3 regions of the Variovorax sp. 10N412 genome follow, and region 1 is predicted to be linked to each of the others. Evidence: riboswitches for the same ligand, from Rfam matches in the RefSeq annotation. Region 1 holds a riboswitch; each other region holds the start of a gene.
What was found. Region 1 has a riboswitch for glycine ahead of gcvT (glycine cleavage system aminomethyltransferase GcvT). Riboswitches for the same ligand answer to the same signal wherever they lie in the genome.
Positions count from the first base shown of each region.

Region 1 (4,711 bases):
CGACCGCCACCCGCGCAGTTGGCTGGTGCCCACGGGCTTCCTGGTGGCCGCGCTCGGCGTGGTGCTGGCGGGCATCAGCCAGAGCTACCTGCTGACCTGGATCGCCATCGCGCTGTGCGGGCTGGGCATTGCGGCCTACCACCCGCCGGCCACGGTGGCGGCACGTGCGGCCGGCGGGGCCTCGCAGAAAGCGATGAGCGTGTTCTCCGTCGGCGGCACCATCGGCGCCTCCTTTGCGCCGGTGCTCGCGGCCACGGTGGTCGGTGGTGGAGGCCTGTCGCGCAGCTACCTGCTGGGGGTGCCGGCGCTGGCGATGGGCGTGGTGTGGCTGCTGGCGAATGCGGGGCGCGGCGCTGCGTCCGCCGCCACGGCGGCCGCCGCCCGCAAGGCCGCCGGCGAGGTGCTCAAGCCCCACAACGACTGGCGCGCCTTCGGGCTGCTGGTGGCGACCATCGTGGGCTGGTCGATCCCGTACGTCACGGTGCTGTCGATGCTGTCGCTGCGCATCACGCGCGACCTGCACGGCACGGCCTTCCAGGGCGCGGCGGCGCTCACCGGCTTCACCGCCGCCGGCGCGGTGGGCGTGCTGCTCGGCGGCTGGCTCGGCGACCGCATCGGGCGCATGGGCACCATCCGCAGCGGCTACCTGCTCGCCCTGCCGTCGCTCGCCGGCCTGGTGCTCGCAACGACCCCCGGCTGGGCGCTGGCCTGCACCGCGCTGCTCGGCATGAGCATGTTCCTGCCCTTCGCCGCGCAGGTGACGCTGGCGCAGGACTACCTGCCGCGCAACCCGGCCACGGCCAGCGGCATCACGCTGGGGCTGGCGCTGTCGGTGGGCGGCCTGGTGTCGCCGCTTTTCGGGATGCTGTCGGACGCGCGCGGCCTGGGCGTGACGTTCACCGCGGTGCTGTGCGTGCTGGGCGCGGCGACGGTGCTGGCGCTGCGGTTGCGCAACAGGGCGATGCCGGCGGTGCCGGCGGGGGCGCAGCGCGCTGCGACCTGAGCGCCACCGTCGCCCATGGCCGTCGAATGTCGCATTGCGCGCCTTATGCTCGATTCAGCGAGCATCGAGCGGCAGCCCGACCTGGCGGGGTGATCCAGCAGCGGGAGGTGTCGTTCGAGCGCTACCGTTTCGGCCGATGATCGGGACCGACAAACGACAAGGAGGAGACTTCGCCATGCACCGATCACTGAGTTGCCTCCTCGGCGGCACGCTGCTGGCCATGGCCGCCTTCGGCGCCACGCCGGCGGCGACAGGGCCGCAGCCCGCACCGACCCCGGCGAACCCGGCCGCTGCCATCGCCGAGATCGAGACCGCCGTGCGCAACTGGGCCGCAGCCTGGTCCGCGCGCGACGTGGCGCGCTACCTGGCCACCTATGCGCCCGACTTCACGCCGCCCCGCGGCCAGGACCGCAAGGCCTGGGAAGCCGACCGCCGCACGCGCATCGCCGACAAGGCCACCATCCGCGTGGACATCGACAACCTCGTCATCAGCGTCACCGGGCAAGCCGCCAGCGCAAGCTTTCAGCAGACCTACACCGCCGACAAGCTGCGCGAAAAAAGCCGCAAGACGCTGGAACTGCAACGCGTGGGCAACCAGTGGCTCATCCGCAAGGAAATCGCGGGCGGATGACGCCGCCAAAGACCGTTGCCCGTGCAAACCAAACGGTTCATGAAGATGTCACCGCTTGCAACGATGCTGCAGCCCTCGACTCCCGAAAGCTGTGGCTGCCATGTTCCCCACCAAGACCGACAAGGCCCGCGATGAACTCCAGGGCGGCCAGCGCACGCTCAGCCAGCGGGAGCGCGCGCTGTTGCTCATGGCCGACGGCCGCCGCTCGCTGACCGACTTCAGCCCGCTGTTCAGCACCCGCGACGAGGCCGAGCAGGCGCTCCAGGCGCTGGTGCAGCGGGGCTACCTGCAAGACCCGCAGGCCGCCGCGGCTGCGGCTGCGCAGGCGGCACAGGCCTTGACCGTGCCCGCCGCCGACACGATCCAGGTCAGCACCTCGGCCGACAGCTTCGACGGCAAGCGCTCGCTGGCCACCACGCGCATGTTCCTGTTCGACATCTGCGAGCGCATGTTCGTGCGCCGCGACCCCAAGTTCGCGCTGCAGATGCGCGACGCCCTGCGCGAGGCGCGCGACCGCGAGGCCATGATGACCATCGCCGCGCTGATGCTCAGCGAAATCGAGAAAGCCGCGGGCCCGGAGCGCGCCGAATCGCTGCGCGAACGCATCGACCGGCTGCTGCCGCCGGCTGAAATCGTTCACTGAAGCGAAAGCCCTGCGCACCGCGATCCACTACACTCGCCCGGGTCAGGAGAGAGCCCCGCGCGACGGGGCCGCCGAAGGCGCAGGGGTTTCCCGAACGCTCAGGCAAAAGGACTGACAAGGCGCCGGTACACACCGGCGTTTCCTTGCTGGAGAGAGGCCGCCGTACCGGAAACGATGCAGCGGCCCACCGAAGGAGCAAACTCCGATCGTGGGGCGAATCTCTCAGGTAAAGCGGACAGCAGGGGTGGCCCATGGCTTGCGTCATGGATTTCGTCTGCCCCTTTGGAGTGCCCCATGGCCTCTTCCGCTGCCTCCGCTGCTTCCGCCCCCGACACTGCGCTTCTCAAGACGCCGCTGTACGACCTCCACGTGGAGCTCGGCGCCCGCATGGTGCCCTTTGCCGGCTACTCGATGCCGGTGCAGTACCCCGCCGGCCTGATGGCCGAACACAGGCACACACGCGACGCGGCCGGCCTGTTCGACATTTCCCACATGGGCCAGCTGCGCCTGGTCGGCCCCGACGCCGCAGCGGCTTTCGAGACCCTGATGCCCGTCGACGTGATCGACCTGCCCGCCGGCAAGCAGCGCTACGGCCTGCTGCTGAACGACGAGGGCGGCATCCTGGACGACCTGATGTTCTTCAACGAAGGCAACGGCTCGCTCTTCGTGATCGTCAACGGCGCCTGCAAGGTGGCCGACATCGCGCACATCCAGCGGAAGATCGGCGCGCGCTGCGAGGTGCAGCCCCTGCCCGACCACGCCCTGCTCGCGCTGCAGGGCCCGCAGGCAGCGGCCACGCTGGCGCGGCTGTCGCCCGGCATCGAGCGCTTCGTGTTCATGACCGGCGGCGCGGTGCAGATCGGCGGCATTCCGGCCTTCGTCACCCGCAGCGGCTACACCGGCGAAGACGGTTTCGAGATCTCGGCGGCGGCCAAGGACGCCGAGGCGCTGGCCCGGCTGCTGCTGGCCCAGCCCGAGGTCAAGCCCGTCGGCCTCGGCGCGCGCAATTCGCTGCGGCTCGAAGCCGGCCTGTGCCTGTACGGCAACGACATCGACACCACGACCACGCCGGTCGAAGCCTCGCTCAACTGGGCTATGCAGAAGGTGCGCCGCGCCGGGGGCGCGCGCGAAGGCGGCTTTCCGGGCGCCACGAAGATCCTGGCCCAGCTCGCCGCGGCCACCCCGGGAGCCGCTGGCCACACCGACCACGACACGCTCAAGCGCAAGCGCGTCGGCCTCGTGGCGCTCGAACGCATTCCGGTGCGCGACGGCACGGTGCTGCAGTCCTTCGAGGGCCACGACATCGGCGTCGTCACCAGCGGCCTGCTCGGCCCCACGGCCGACCGCTGCGTGGCCATGGGCTACGTGGCCACCGCTTTCGCGGAGCCGGGCACGCGCCTGCAGGCCATCGTGCGCGGCAAGCCGGTGCCCATGGAAGTCTCGACCCTGCCTTTCGTGCCGACGCGTTATTTCCGCGGCTAGGCTCTGCACCCCCGAATCATTTTTTCCACGAGGAGTTTTTCCATGAGCATCAAGTACACCAAGGACCACGAATGGGTGTCGGCCGAAGGCGGCGCAGCCACCGTCGGCATCACCGTACACGCGCAGGACGCGCTGGGCGACGTGGTGTTCGTCGACCTGCCTGAAGTCGGCAAGACCTTTGCTCAGGGCGAAGTCGCCGGCGTCGTCGAATCGGTCAAGGCCGCGGCCGACGTGTTCATGCCCGTGTCGGGCGAGATCGTCGAAGTGAACGAAGCGCTGCGCGCCGACCCCTCGCTGGCCAACAGCGACCCGCTGGCCAGCGGCTGGTTCTTCAAGGTCAAGCTGAGCGAACCCTCACAACTCGACGCCCTGCTGGACGCCGCCAGCTACGACAAATTCGCGGCCGAATCCTAGAAATGTTCGCCCCTCGGCTTGCCACTTCGTGTGCTTCGCCAGCCCCCATGGGGAAGGCGCGGCCCGCCTTGGGGCGGCCCGGCGGCGACCGCTGAGTCTTTCTTCTTTTTTTAGCCGATCCATCACGCCATGCCGATTCCCGCCCTTCCCTCTTTGCAAGAACTAGAGAACGCCGAAGAATTTCTCGCCCGCCACATCGGCATCGATGCGGCGGACGAGGCGCGCATGTTGCCGGTGATCGGCTCGGCCACACGCGCGGAGCTCATCGACGGCATCGTGCCGGCGGCCATCCGTCGCGCCAAGCCGATGCGGCTGCCCGCGCCGGTGACCGAGGCCGACGCGCTGGCCGAGCTGAAGGCGCTGGCGTCGAAGAACAAGGTGTTCAGGAGCTTCATCGGCCAGGGCTACTACGGAACGCACACGCCGGGCGTGATCCTGCGCAACGTGCTCGAGAACCCTGCCTGGTACACGGCCTACACGCCCTACCAGGCCGAGATTTCGCAGGGCCGCATGGAAGCCCTGCTCAACTTCCAGACGA
Region 1 covers NZ_JBFTIO010000005.1:88,641-93,351, reverse strand. The annotation lists gene AC1DJH_RS14500 (MFS transporter) at 1-1,003, shown strand, start outside; gene AC1DJH_RS14495 (YybH family protein) at 1,179-1,634, shown strand; gene AC1DJH_RS14490 (hypothetical protein) at 1,735-2,277, shown strand; glycine riboswitch at 2,311-2,401, shown strand; glycine riboswitch at 2,414-2,526, shown strand; gene gcvT (glycine cleavage system aminomethyltransferase GcvT) at 2,572-3,759, shown strand; gene gcvH (glycine cleavage system protein GcvH) at 3,802-4,173, shown strand; gene gcvP (aminomethyl-transferring glycine dehydrogenase) at 4,303-4,711, shown strand, end outside.

Region 2 (4,711 bases), on a different contig from region 1:
CGCTGGCCGATGCCGTCAAGGCGATGGGCACGCCGGCCGCGCGCAAGCCCGCCGCCGCAAAGAAGGCCGCCGCAAGCAAGGCCCCGGCCGCCAAAAAGAAGCCCGCCACCGCCGCCCGCAAGCGAACCTCCGCGCGGCGCTGACGTCATACACGGATATTTTTTGAAGAGAACGGGTCGGCACGCATCATGAAGTTGTTTCCCTCCGGTCATGCCACCCATCCGCAGTGGCGCATGGCAGCCGGCCTCGTGCTGGCGCAGTTGCGCGCACAGATGGCCCTTCCCGACTACGCGTCGGCGCCCACCCTGGGGCTGCTCTACATCACCGACCACTACGCCACCGACGCGCAGGACATCCTCGACCACCTGAGCGCCGAGCTGCCCGAGGTGACCGACTGGTCGGGCACGGTCGGCATCGGCGTGTCGGCCAACAACGCCGAGTACTTCGACGAACCCGGCATCAGCCTGATGCTGTGCGCGCTGCCGAGCGACCAGTACCGCGTGTTCTCGGGCGTGGCGCCGCTGGGCAACTCCGAAATGAGCGGCTTCGAGGCGCACACGGCGCTGGTGCATGCCGACCCCGCCACGCCCGACCTGACCGAACTCATCGGCGAGATGGCCGGGCGCACCGACACCGGCTACCTGTTCGGCGGGCTGTCGTCGGGCCGCCACGGCTCGCTGCAGTTCGCCATCGGCGGCAACGGCAACATCCGCGGGCACGGCGCGGCGGGCGGCGTGTTTTCGGGCGGCATGTCGGGCGTGGTGTTCGGCGAGGGCGTGCGGGTGGTGTCGCGCGTCACGCAGGGCTGCCAGCCGCTGCGTTCGGGCGCGGTGCGCGAGCGCGAGATCACCGAGGCCGACGGCAACCTGCTGCTCAAGCTCGACGGCGAACCGGCGCTCGACGTGCTGCTGGCCGACCTGCAGGTGTCGCTCGAGCGTCCGCAGGAGGCCATCGACGCGGTGCGCAACACGCTGGTGGGGCTGGCCGACGCGGGCAGCGACGGCATCCGCCGCACCGGCGACCTGGGCGCCGACGTGCTGGTGCGCCACATCATCGGCCTGGACCCCACGCGGCGCGGCATCGCCATTGCCGACACGGCCGAGGCCGGCATGCGCCTGACCTTCTGCCGCCGCAACGCGCAGGCCGCGCGGGCGGACCTGATGCGCATCTGCGCCGAGATCCGCGAAGAGCTGGAACCCGAGGAGCAGACGCTGGCCACCGCGCGCGCCGTGGCCGCAGGCGAGGCCGAGGCCGCGCCGCACCCGGCGCGGCGCATTGCCGGGGCGGTGTACGTGAGTTGCTCCGGACGCGGTGGGCCGCACTTCGGCGCGCCCGGCGCCGAGCTGCAGATCGTGCGCCATGCGCTGGGCGACGTGCCGCTGGTCGGGTTCTTTGCGGCGGGCGAAATTGCCCGCCACCATCTGTATGGCTACACCGGCGTATTGACGGTGTTCACCAGCAACGACTGACCTTGGCGATCACGCCGGCTGCAGCACGCGCAGCCTGGGCGCTGGCATGCCGGTGAACGCGAAATCGACCTCGGGCGCCAGCCCGCTCACGATGCGCGCGATCGACTTGCCCGAGCCGCAGGCGTGCGTCCAGCCGAGCGTGCCGTGACCGGTGTTGAGGAACAGGTTCGGCAGCTTTGTCTTGCCGATCAGCGGCACGTTGCTCGGCGTGGCGGGGCGCAGGCCGGTCCAGAACTGCGCCTGCGTGGTGTCGCCGGCGCCGGGGAACAGTTCTTCGACGCGGCGCACGATGGCTTCGCAGCGCACCGGGTTCAGGTCGCGGTCGTAGCCATTGAGCTCGGCCGTGCCGGCAATGCGCAGCCGGTCTCCGGACGCCGACGTATAGCGCGAGAACACCAGCTTGAACTCGTCGTCGGTCAGCGAGACCTGGTGGGCCTTGGAAGCGTCCTTCACGGGCAGCGTCACCGAGTAGCCCTTGGCCGGGTAGATCGGCAGCCGGATGCCCAGCGGCGCGGCCAGCAGCGGGCTCAGCGAGCCCATCGCCATGACGAAGGAGTCGCCGCGGATGCGCTGGAAGCGGCCCTCGTGGTCGGTCACCTCGACGTGGTCGATCTGGCCGCCGGCTTCGCGCAGCGCGGTGACGGTGTGGCTCATGAGGAACTTCACGCCGGCCGCGGCCGCCAGCTTGGAGAGCTCGCGTGCGAAGCGGTTGGCGTCGCCCGATTCGTCTTCGGCCGTGAAGGTGGCGCCCGCCAGCTTGGGCCGGATGTGCGCGAGGGCGGGCTCGATCTTCACCGCCTCGTCGGCCGAGATGACCTGGCGCTCGCAGCCCAGCGCACGCATCTGCTCGGCGGGGGCGAGGGCGCCGTCGAACTCCTTCTGCGTCGTGTAGAAGTGCAGGATGCCCTGCGTGCGCTGGTCGTAGTCGATGCGCGTGTCGCGGCGCAACTGTTGCAAGGTGTCGCGGCTGTAGGTGCCCAGGTGCACGATCTGCGCGATGTTGTGACGGGTGCGCGCGGGCGTGCATTCACGCAGAAACTGCAGGCCCCAGAGCCATTGGCGCATGTCGGCGCGGATGCGAAACAGCAGCGGGGCGTCTTCCTTGCCCAGCCATTGCAGCACCTTGAGCGGCGCGCCGGGGTTGGCCCAGGGTTCGGCATGGCTGACGGAAATCTGCCCGCCGTTGGCAAAGCTGGTTTCGGCGGCCGGGGTGGCCTGCCGGTCGATCACGGTCACTTCGTGGCCGAGTTGCTGGAGGTAGTAGGCCGAAGTCACGCCGAGCAGGCCGGCGCCAAGAACGATCACGCGCATTTCAAATACCTTTTAAGGTTGAAGCGCTTGAACGACGGGCGTGGTGTGCTATTGAATCAATAGCAGGCAACCGGACGGCCGTGGTCCAAGTTGCCGCTCCCCCTGTCCTCGGTACCTGAGAGATTCACCCCCTGCGCCCGCAGCGGGTTTGCTCCTTCGGTGCATCGTTGCCACTGGGCGTGGTGCGATGGCTCTCCAGACGGCGTTGTCAGTTGATGCAGTACTGACCCCTTGCCGAAATCTTCTTCGAAGACCTCGTCGGGCCGACCTGAGCGTTCATGGGAGTTTGCGCCTTCGGTAGGGCCACCGGGGTGGCCCGCTCTCCTGCAGTGTGGCCGATTGTAAACACGGCCTGAAGTGAACGGTAACGCCTTGTGTTTCGGCCTGTCGGCCCAATGGGATAATCGCCAGTTGATTTGCCGCAGGGCAATTGCTTCAAACACAGGGGACCCCATGATCTTGGTTACCGGCGGCGCTGGCTTCATTGGCGCCAATTTCGTACTCGACTGGATCGCGAACAGCGACGAGCCGGTCGTGAACCTCGACAAGCTGACCTACGCGGGCAACCTCGAGACCCTCGCGTCGCTCAAGGGCAACCCGAACCACATCTTCGTGCAGGGCGACATCGGCGACAGCGCGCTGCTCGACCGCCTGCTGGCCGAGCACAAGCCGCGCGCCGTGGTCAACTTCGCCGCCGAATCGCACGTGGACCGCTCCATTCACGGCCCCGAAGACTTCGTGCAGACCAACGTGCTCGGCACCTTCCGCCTGCTCGAATCCGTGCGCGGCTTCTGGAGCGCGCTGCCTGCCGACCAGAAAAGTGCCTTCCGCTTCCTGCACGTGTCCACCGACGAGGTCTACGGCTCGCTCTCCAAGACCGACCCCGCCTTCACCGAAGAGAACAAGTACGAACCCAACAGCCCGTACTCGGCCAGCAAGGCCGCGAGCGACCACCTCGTGCGCGCCTGGCACCACACCTACGGGCTGCCGGTGGTCACCACCAACTGCTCGAACAACTACGGTCCGTTCCACTTTCCCGAGAAGCTCATTCCACTGATGATCGTCAACGCCCTGGCCGGCAAGCCGCTGCCCGTGTACGGCGACGGCATGCAGGTGCGAGACTGGCTCTACGTGAAGGACCACTGCAGCGCCATCCGCCGCGTGCTCGAAGCCGGCAAGCTCGGCGAAACGTACAACGTGGGCGGCTGGAACGAGAAGCCCAACATCGAGATCGTCAATACCGTGTGCGCGCTGCTCGACGAACTGAGCCCCAAGGCCGGCGGCCAACCGTACAAGGAACAGATCACCTACGTCACCGACCGCCCCGGCCACGACCGCCGCTACGCCATCGACGCGCGCAAGCTCGAACGCGAACTCGGCTGGAAGCCCGCCGAGACTTTCGACTCCGGCATTCGCAAGACCGTCGAGTGGTACCTCGCGAACAGCGAATGGGTGCGCAACGTGCAAAGCGGTGCCTACCGCGAGTGGGTTGAAAAACAGTACGACGCCGCACCGGCAAAGGCCGCGGCATGAAGTTGCTGCTGCTGGGCAAGGGCGGGCAGGTGGGTTGGGAACTGCAGCGCAGCCTGGCGCCGCTGGGTGAATTGGTGGCGCTCGATTTCGACAGCACCGACTTTCATGCCGACTTCAGCCGCCCCGAGCAGCTGGCAGACACGGTGCTCAAGGTGCGCCCCGACGTGATCGTCAATGCGGCGGCCCACACGGCCGTCGACAAGGCCGAGAGCGAGCCCGAGTTCGCGCGCAAGCTCAACGCCACCTCGCCCGGCGTGGTGGCCGAGGCGGCGCAGCAGATCGGCGCGCTGATGGTGCATTACTCGACCGACTACGTTTTCGACGGCAGCGGCAGCGCACCCTGGAAGGAAGACGACGCGACCGGCCCGCTGAGCGTGTACGGCCAGACCAAGCTCGAG
Region 2 covers NZ_JBFTIO010000015.1:91,847-96,557, forward strand. The annotation lists gene AC1DJH_RS26140 (PhaM family polyhydroxyalkanoate granule multifunctional regulatory protein) at 1-143, shown strand, start outside; gene AC1DJH_RS26145 (FIST signal transduction protein) at 189-1,469, shown strand; gene AC1DJH_RS26150 (D-amino acid dehydrogenase) at 1,479-2,780, opposite strand; glycine riboswitch at 2,873-2,989, opposite strand; gene rfbB (dTDP-glucose 4,6-dehydratase) at 3,234-4,313, shown strand; gene rfbD (dTDP-4-dehydrorhamnose reductase) at 4,310-4,711, shown strand, end outside.
Region 2: another riboswitch for glycine. It lies ahead of AC1DJH_RS26150 (D-amino acid dehydrogenase); the one in region 1 lies ahead of gcvT (glycine cleavage system aminomethyltransferase GcvT).

Region 3 (4,711 bases), on a different contig from region 1:
TAGCCCTTGTCCTGCAGTTCCTTGATCGCCGCCTTGAGCTGGGACACCGAAGCGCTGATGTTGGGCAGCTTGATGATGTTGGCGTTGGCCTGGAGCGTGAGCTTGCCGAGTTCGGAGAGGTTGTCAGGCACCTTCTGCGCGTCGCTCAGGAATTCGGGGAACTCGCCCAGGATGCGGGCGGCCACGGAGATATCGCTCGTGGTGACGTTGATGCCGGCCGGTTGGGTGAAGGCGCGGATGATGGGCAGAAACGCGTAGGTCGCCAGCAGGGGCGCCTCGTCGGTGAGGGTGTAGACGATGGTGGGTTGCTTCGAGCTCATGCGCTGGCTTCCGTAAAACTTGAGTTGTCGGGTTGGCTGGAACTTCTGGCGGAATCGCACCGCCGGAATCGCCGATTGTCACCCGTCGGCGGCCGGTTCGGTCCGCCAAGGGGCCTAACACCCCCATGGGGGGCTCTGTCAATGGGGTTTCAGGGCAGCGGCAGGGTGATGGTGGCCACCAGCGGCACGGTGTCGATGCGCTCGGCGCTGGCGACCAGGAAGGCCCTGTGCGGCGCCGTCTGCACCAGTTCGCCCAGCGAACGCCACAGGCAGCGCACCGACCCCGCATCGAGCGCGGCCGTCGGCTCGTCGAGCAGCACCAGCGGGCGGCTCGAGGCCAGCGCGGCGGCCAGCCACACCTTGCGCTTGGAGCCGGTGGACAGCATGAACATCGACTTCGCCAGGTGCGGGGTCAGGGAAAAACCTTCCACCAGCGCCTGCCATCGCGCATCGTCGAAGCCCGCGTCGCCCTGGCGCAGCGCGGCGGTGCATTCGTGCACGGTGGCCTGGTCGAAGCGGTCGGTGGAGGGGTCCACGAAGAACACCTGGCGCCGGTAGGCCTCGGGCGCGGTGTCCAGGCTGGCGCTCGCCACGGTGAGGCGGCCGGTGGCGGGCAGCGCGCCCGCCATCACCTGGAGCAGGGCCGACTTGCCGCTGCCGGTGTCGCCGTGCAGCAGCGTGACGCCGGGGCCGATGGCGGCGGTCCAGTTCGAGGCGATCGGCGGCTGGCCGGGGTAGGCGAAGCCGAGCGCGTCGATCCCGAGGATGGGGGGCAAGGAGGGCAAGGAGGGCAAGGAGGAGGGTGAAGGGGACGAAGGGTTCATGGTCGAGGCCGACTCTATCAATCAAGCAGCCGCACGCGAACGCCGAGGCATGGCTACCATTCGGCTCCATGAAAAAGCTGCTGCTCACCGCCGGTCTCCTCGCGTCGCTGTTCACTGTGCCCGTGTTCGCCGCGCCGCCGGCCCAGGTGTTCGACGCGGTGAAGAAACCCGAGGCGCTCGACCTGCAATGGCGCACCCGCCTGTGCGCCTTGCTGCCGCAGCCCTGCGACGTGCAGCAGCTCGGCCTGTACCGCCCGCGCGGCGCCACGCCTGCCGACTACGTGGTGCTCTCGGCCGAGCCGCTGGCCATGGCGCGCGTGAAGCGCACCACCGACGCGAAGGGCTGGCAGCTCGACCGGCTGCACGATTTCTCGGGCTATGCGCAGTCCCTCAAGAAAGAAGACACCGGCACCGCGAGCGACACCGGCGACAAGCGCGACATGCGCCTGTCGCTCGCGCCCGCGCTCTACCCGCTGGCCGAAAGCAAGTGGGCCGTGGCCGTGCTGCAGACCGTGTCGGAGATGTACTCGGGCGGCGGCGCCTCGTTCGACACTGCCGACTTCGTGCCGCTCGAAGGCGGCAAGGCCTTGCACGAAGGCATTCCCTTCTCGTGCTTCAAGATGATCCGCGCCTGCTTCAGCGAGAAGGACTACAAGACCTCGAAGCACTGCCATGACGAAAGCAAAGGCAGCCTGCGCATCGTGTACGGCGAGGCCGCCAGACCCGGCGCGCCCTACGACTGGCAGTACACGTGGCTGCAGAGCGAGTGGCCGCAGAACGAGCCGCAGCGCGCCGCCACCACCACGCGCATCCGCTTCACCGCCAAGACCACCGAGCGTGCGGACTTCTGCGGCGGACCGCAGTAGGCACCGAAGACTTCTCGCGCATTGCTGCGTTTTGGCACGCAATCTGCTTTGAGAAGTTCATCCAGGAGAAATGCCGGCTCGATGCTTCGAGTTAGTGCATTACCGAAGGCGATGGCCCAGAACGCTCAGGTCCCAAGACTGGATTTTTTCTAACGCTGGAGAGCGCTGACCGACCCCTTGCAGGGGCCGAGGGCAGCCGCCGAAGGGGCAAGCCCTGTGCGATGTGCGCGCAGGGTGAATCTCTCAGGCAAAAGGACAGCAGGGGCACGCCGCGCACAGAGCGCGGGGGTGCCCTTGTTCGCTTCCGGAGCCGCTTTCTTTCATGACCTGTTTCCCGCAACGCCGCACGACGAATGTCTTTCCTGGCGTTGCACGTGCTCGCGTCCCTCTTTTTCAACCGGAGAACTGACCCATGCTGATGAAACGACAACTGAAAGCCATGTTCGTGGGCGCGCTGCTGGCCGCAGCGGCGGCCACCGCCTTCGCACAGGACGCTGGCAAGGTGCTGCGCCTGGTGCCGCAGTCCGACCTGAAGATCCTCGACCCGATCTGGACCACCGCCTTCATCACGCGCAACCACGGCTACATGGTGTACGACACGCTCTTCGGCGTGGACGAACAAGGCAAGGTGCATCCGCAGATGGTCGACAAGTACACGACCAGTCCCGACGGCAAGACCTGGACCTTCACGCTGCGCAAGAGCCTGGCCTTCCATGACGGCAAGCCCGTCACCTCGGAAGACGTCATTGCGTCGCTCAAGCGCTGGGGCCAGCGCGACGGGCTGGGCCAGAAGATGTTCACCGCGCTCGACAAGGCCGAGGCCGTGGACGCCAACACCTTCAGGCTGGTGTTCAAGGACACCTTCGGCATGGTGCTCGACGCGCTGAGCAAGCCGTCGTCGAACCCGCCGTTCATCATGCCCGCGCGCGTGGCGGCCACGCCCGCCGACAAGCAGATCGACGACGCCACCGGCTCCGGCCCCTACATCTTCAAGAAGGACGAGTACCGCCCCGGCGAGAAGATCGTCTACCTGAAGAACACCAGGTACGTGCCGCGCACCGAGGCGCCCTCGGGCACTGCGGGCGGCAAGAACGTGTACGTCGACCGCATGGAATGGATCATCCTGAAGGACGCGCAGACGCAGGCCAACGCACTGGCCAACGGCGAGGTCGACATGATCGAGTGGGTGCCCTCCGAGCAGTACACCGCGCTGAAGAACAACCCGGCCATCACGCTCGACAGCCCGGTGGCCAAGGGCTCGTTCGCGCTGCACCTGAACCACTTCATTCCGCCCTTCGACAACCCCAAGATCGCGCAGGCCGCGTTCATGGCCATCAACCAGGAAGCGCTGATGCGCGCGCAACTGGTGCACAAGGAGCTCTACAACAGCTGCGCCTCCATCTACCCGTGCGGCTCGGCCTATGCCTCCGACAAGACCGGCTACTTCACCGGCAAGCCGCAGTTCGAAAAGGCGAAGGCGCTGCTCAAGGAAGCCGGCTACGACGGCAAGCCCGTCGTGCTCATGTACCCGGCCGACTTTGCGGTGCTGAACAAGTTTCCGCCGGTGATGGCGCAGCTGCTCAAGCAGGCCGGCTTCAACGTCGACATGCAGTCGATGGACTGGCCCACGCTGGTCACGCGCCGCGCCAAGAAAGACCCGGTCGACAAGGGCGGCTGGAACCTGTTCATCACCGGCTGGGGCATTGCCGACAACATGAACCCGATGTTCTTCGCACCGCTCACCGGCAACGGCGAGAAGGGCTGGTTCGGCTGGGCCACCGACGACAAGCTGGAGCAGCTCAAGTCCGAGTTCCTGGCCACGGCCGACGAACCCAGGCGCAAGGAGCTGGCCACGGCCATCCAGCAGCGCGTGTACGACACCGGCATCTACGCGCCCATCGGTGAGTACAAGCCGCTCACGGCCTACCGCAAGGGCGTGGTGAGCGGCGTCGTGCGCTCGCCGGTCGGCGTGTTCTGGAACCTGAAGAAGAACTGAGCCAACGCCACGGAACCCGCCCCATGCTGCTCTTTCTTGCACGCCGCATTCTGTCGACCGTGCCGGTGCTCGTCATCGTCGCGCTGATCGTGTTCCTGATGCTGCGGCTCGCGCCCGGCGACCCCGCGGCCGCCATCGTGGGCGACAGCGGCACCAGCGAGAACATCGCCAAGGTGCGCGAGCAGCTGGGGCTCAACCAGTCGCTGCCGGTGCAGTTCTTTCACTGGAGCGCGCAACTGCTGCAGGGCAACCTGGGCGAGTCGTACTTCATGAAGAAGACGGTGACCGAGCTGATCGGCCAGCGCATCGAGGCCACCGTGTCGCTGGCGGCCGTGACGCTGGTGGTCACCATCCTCATCGCGGTGCCGCTGGGCGTGATTGCCGCGTGGCGGCACGGCGGCTGGCTCGACCGCATGCTCATGGGCTTTTCGGTGATGGGCTTTTCCATTCCGGCGTTCGTGATCGGCTACGTGCTCATCTGGATCTTCGCGCTGCACCTGCAGTGGCTGCCGGTGCAGGGGTATGCGCGGCTGAGCCATGGGCCGCTCTTGTGGATCAAGCATCTGATACTGCCGTCGATCACGCTGTCGGTCATCTATGTGGCGCTGATTGCGCGCGTCACGCGCGCGGCCGTGGCCGAGGCCATGACCGAGGACTACATCCGCACCGCGCGCGCCAAGGGCATTTCCGAAAAACGCCTGCTGA
Region 3 covers NZ_JBFTIO010000001.1:1,017,377-1,022,087, reverse strand. The annotation lists gene AC1DJH_RS05040 (NADP-dependent isocitrate dehydrogenase) at 1-320, opposite strand, end outside; gene AC1DJH_RS05035 (ABC transporter ATP-binding protein) at 470-1,105, opposite strand; gene AC1DJH_RS05030 (hypothetical protein) at 1,213-2,010, shown strand; glycine riboswitch at 2,156-2,279, shown strand; gene AC1DJH_RS05025 (ABC transporter substrate-binding protein) at 2,429-4,006, shown strand; gene AC1DJH_RS05020 (ABC transporter permease) at 4,030-4,711, shown strand, end outside.
Region 3: another riboswitch for glycine. It lies ahead of AC1DJH_RS05025 (ABC transporter substrate-binding protein); the one in region 1 lies ahead of gcvT (glycine cleavage system aminomethyltransferase GcvT).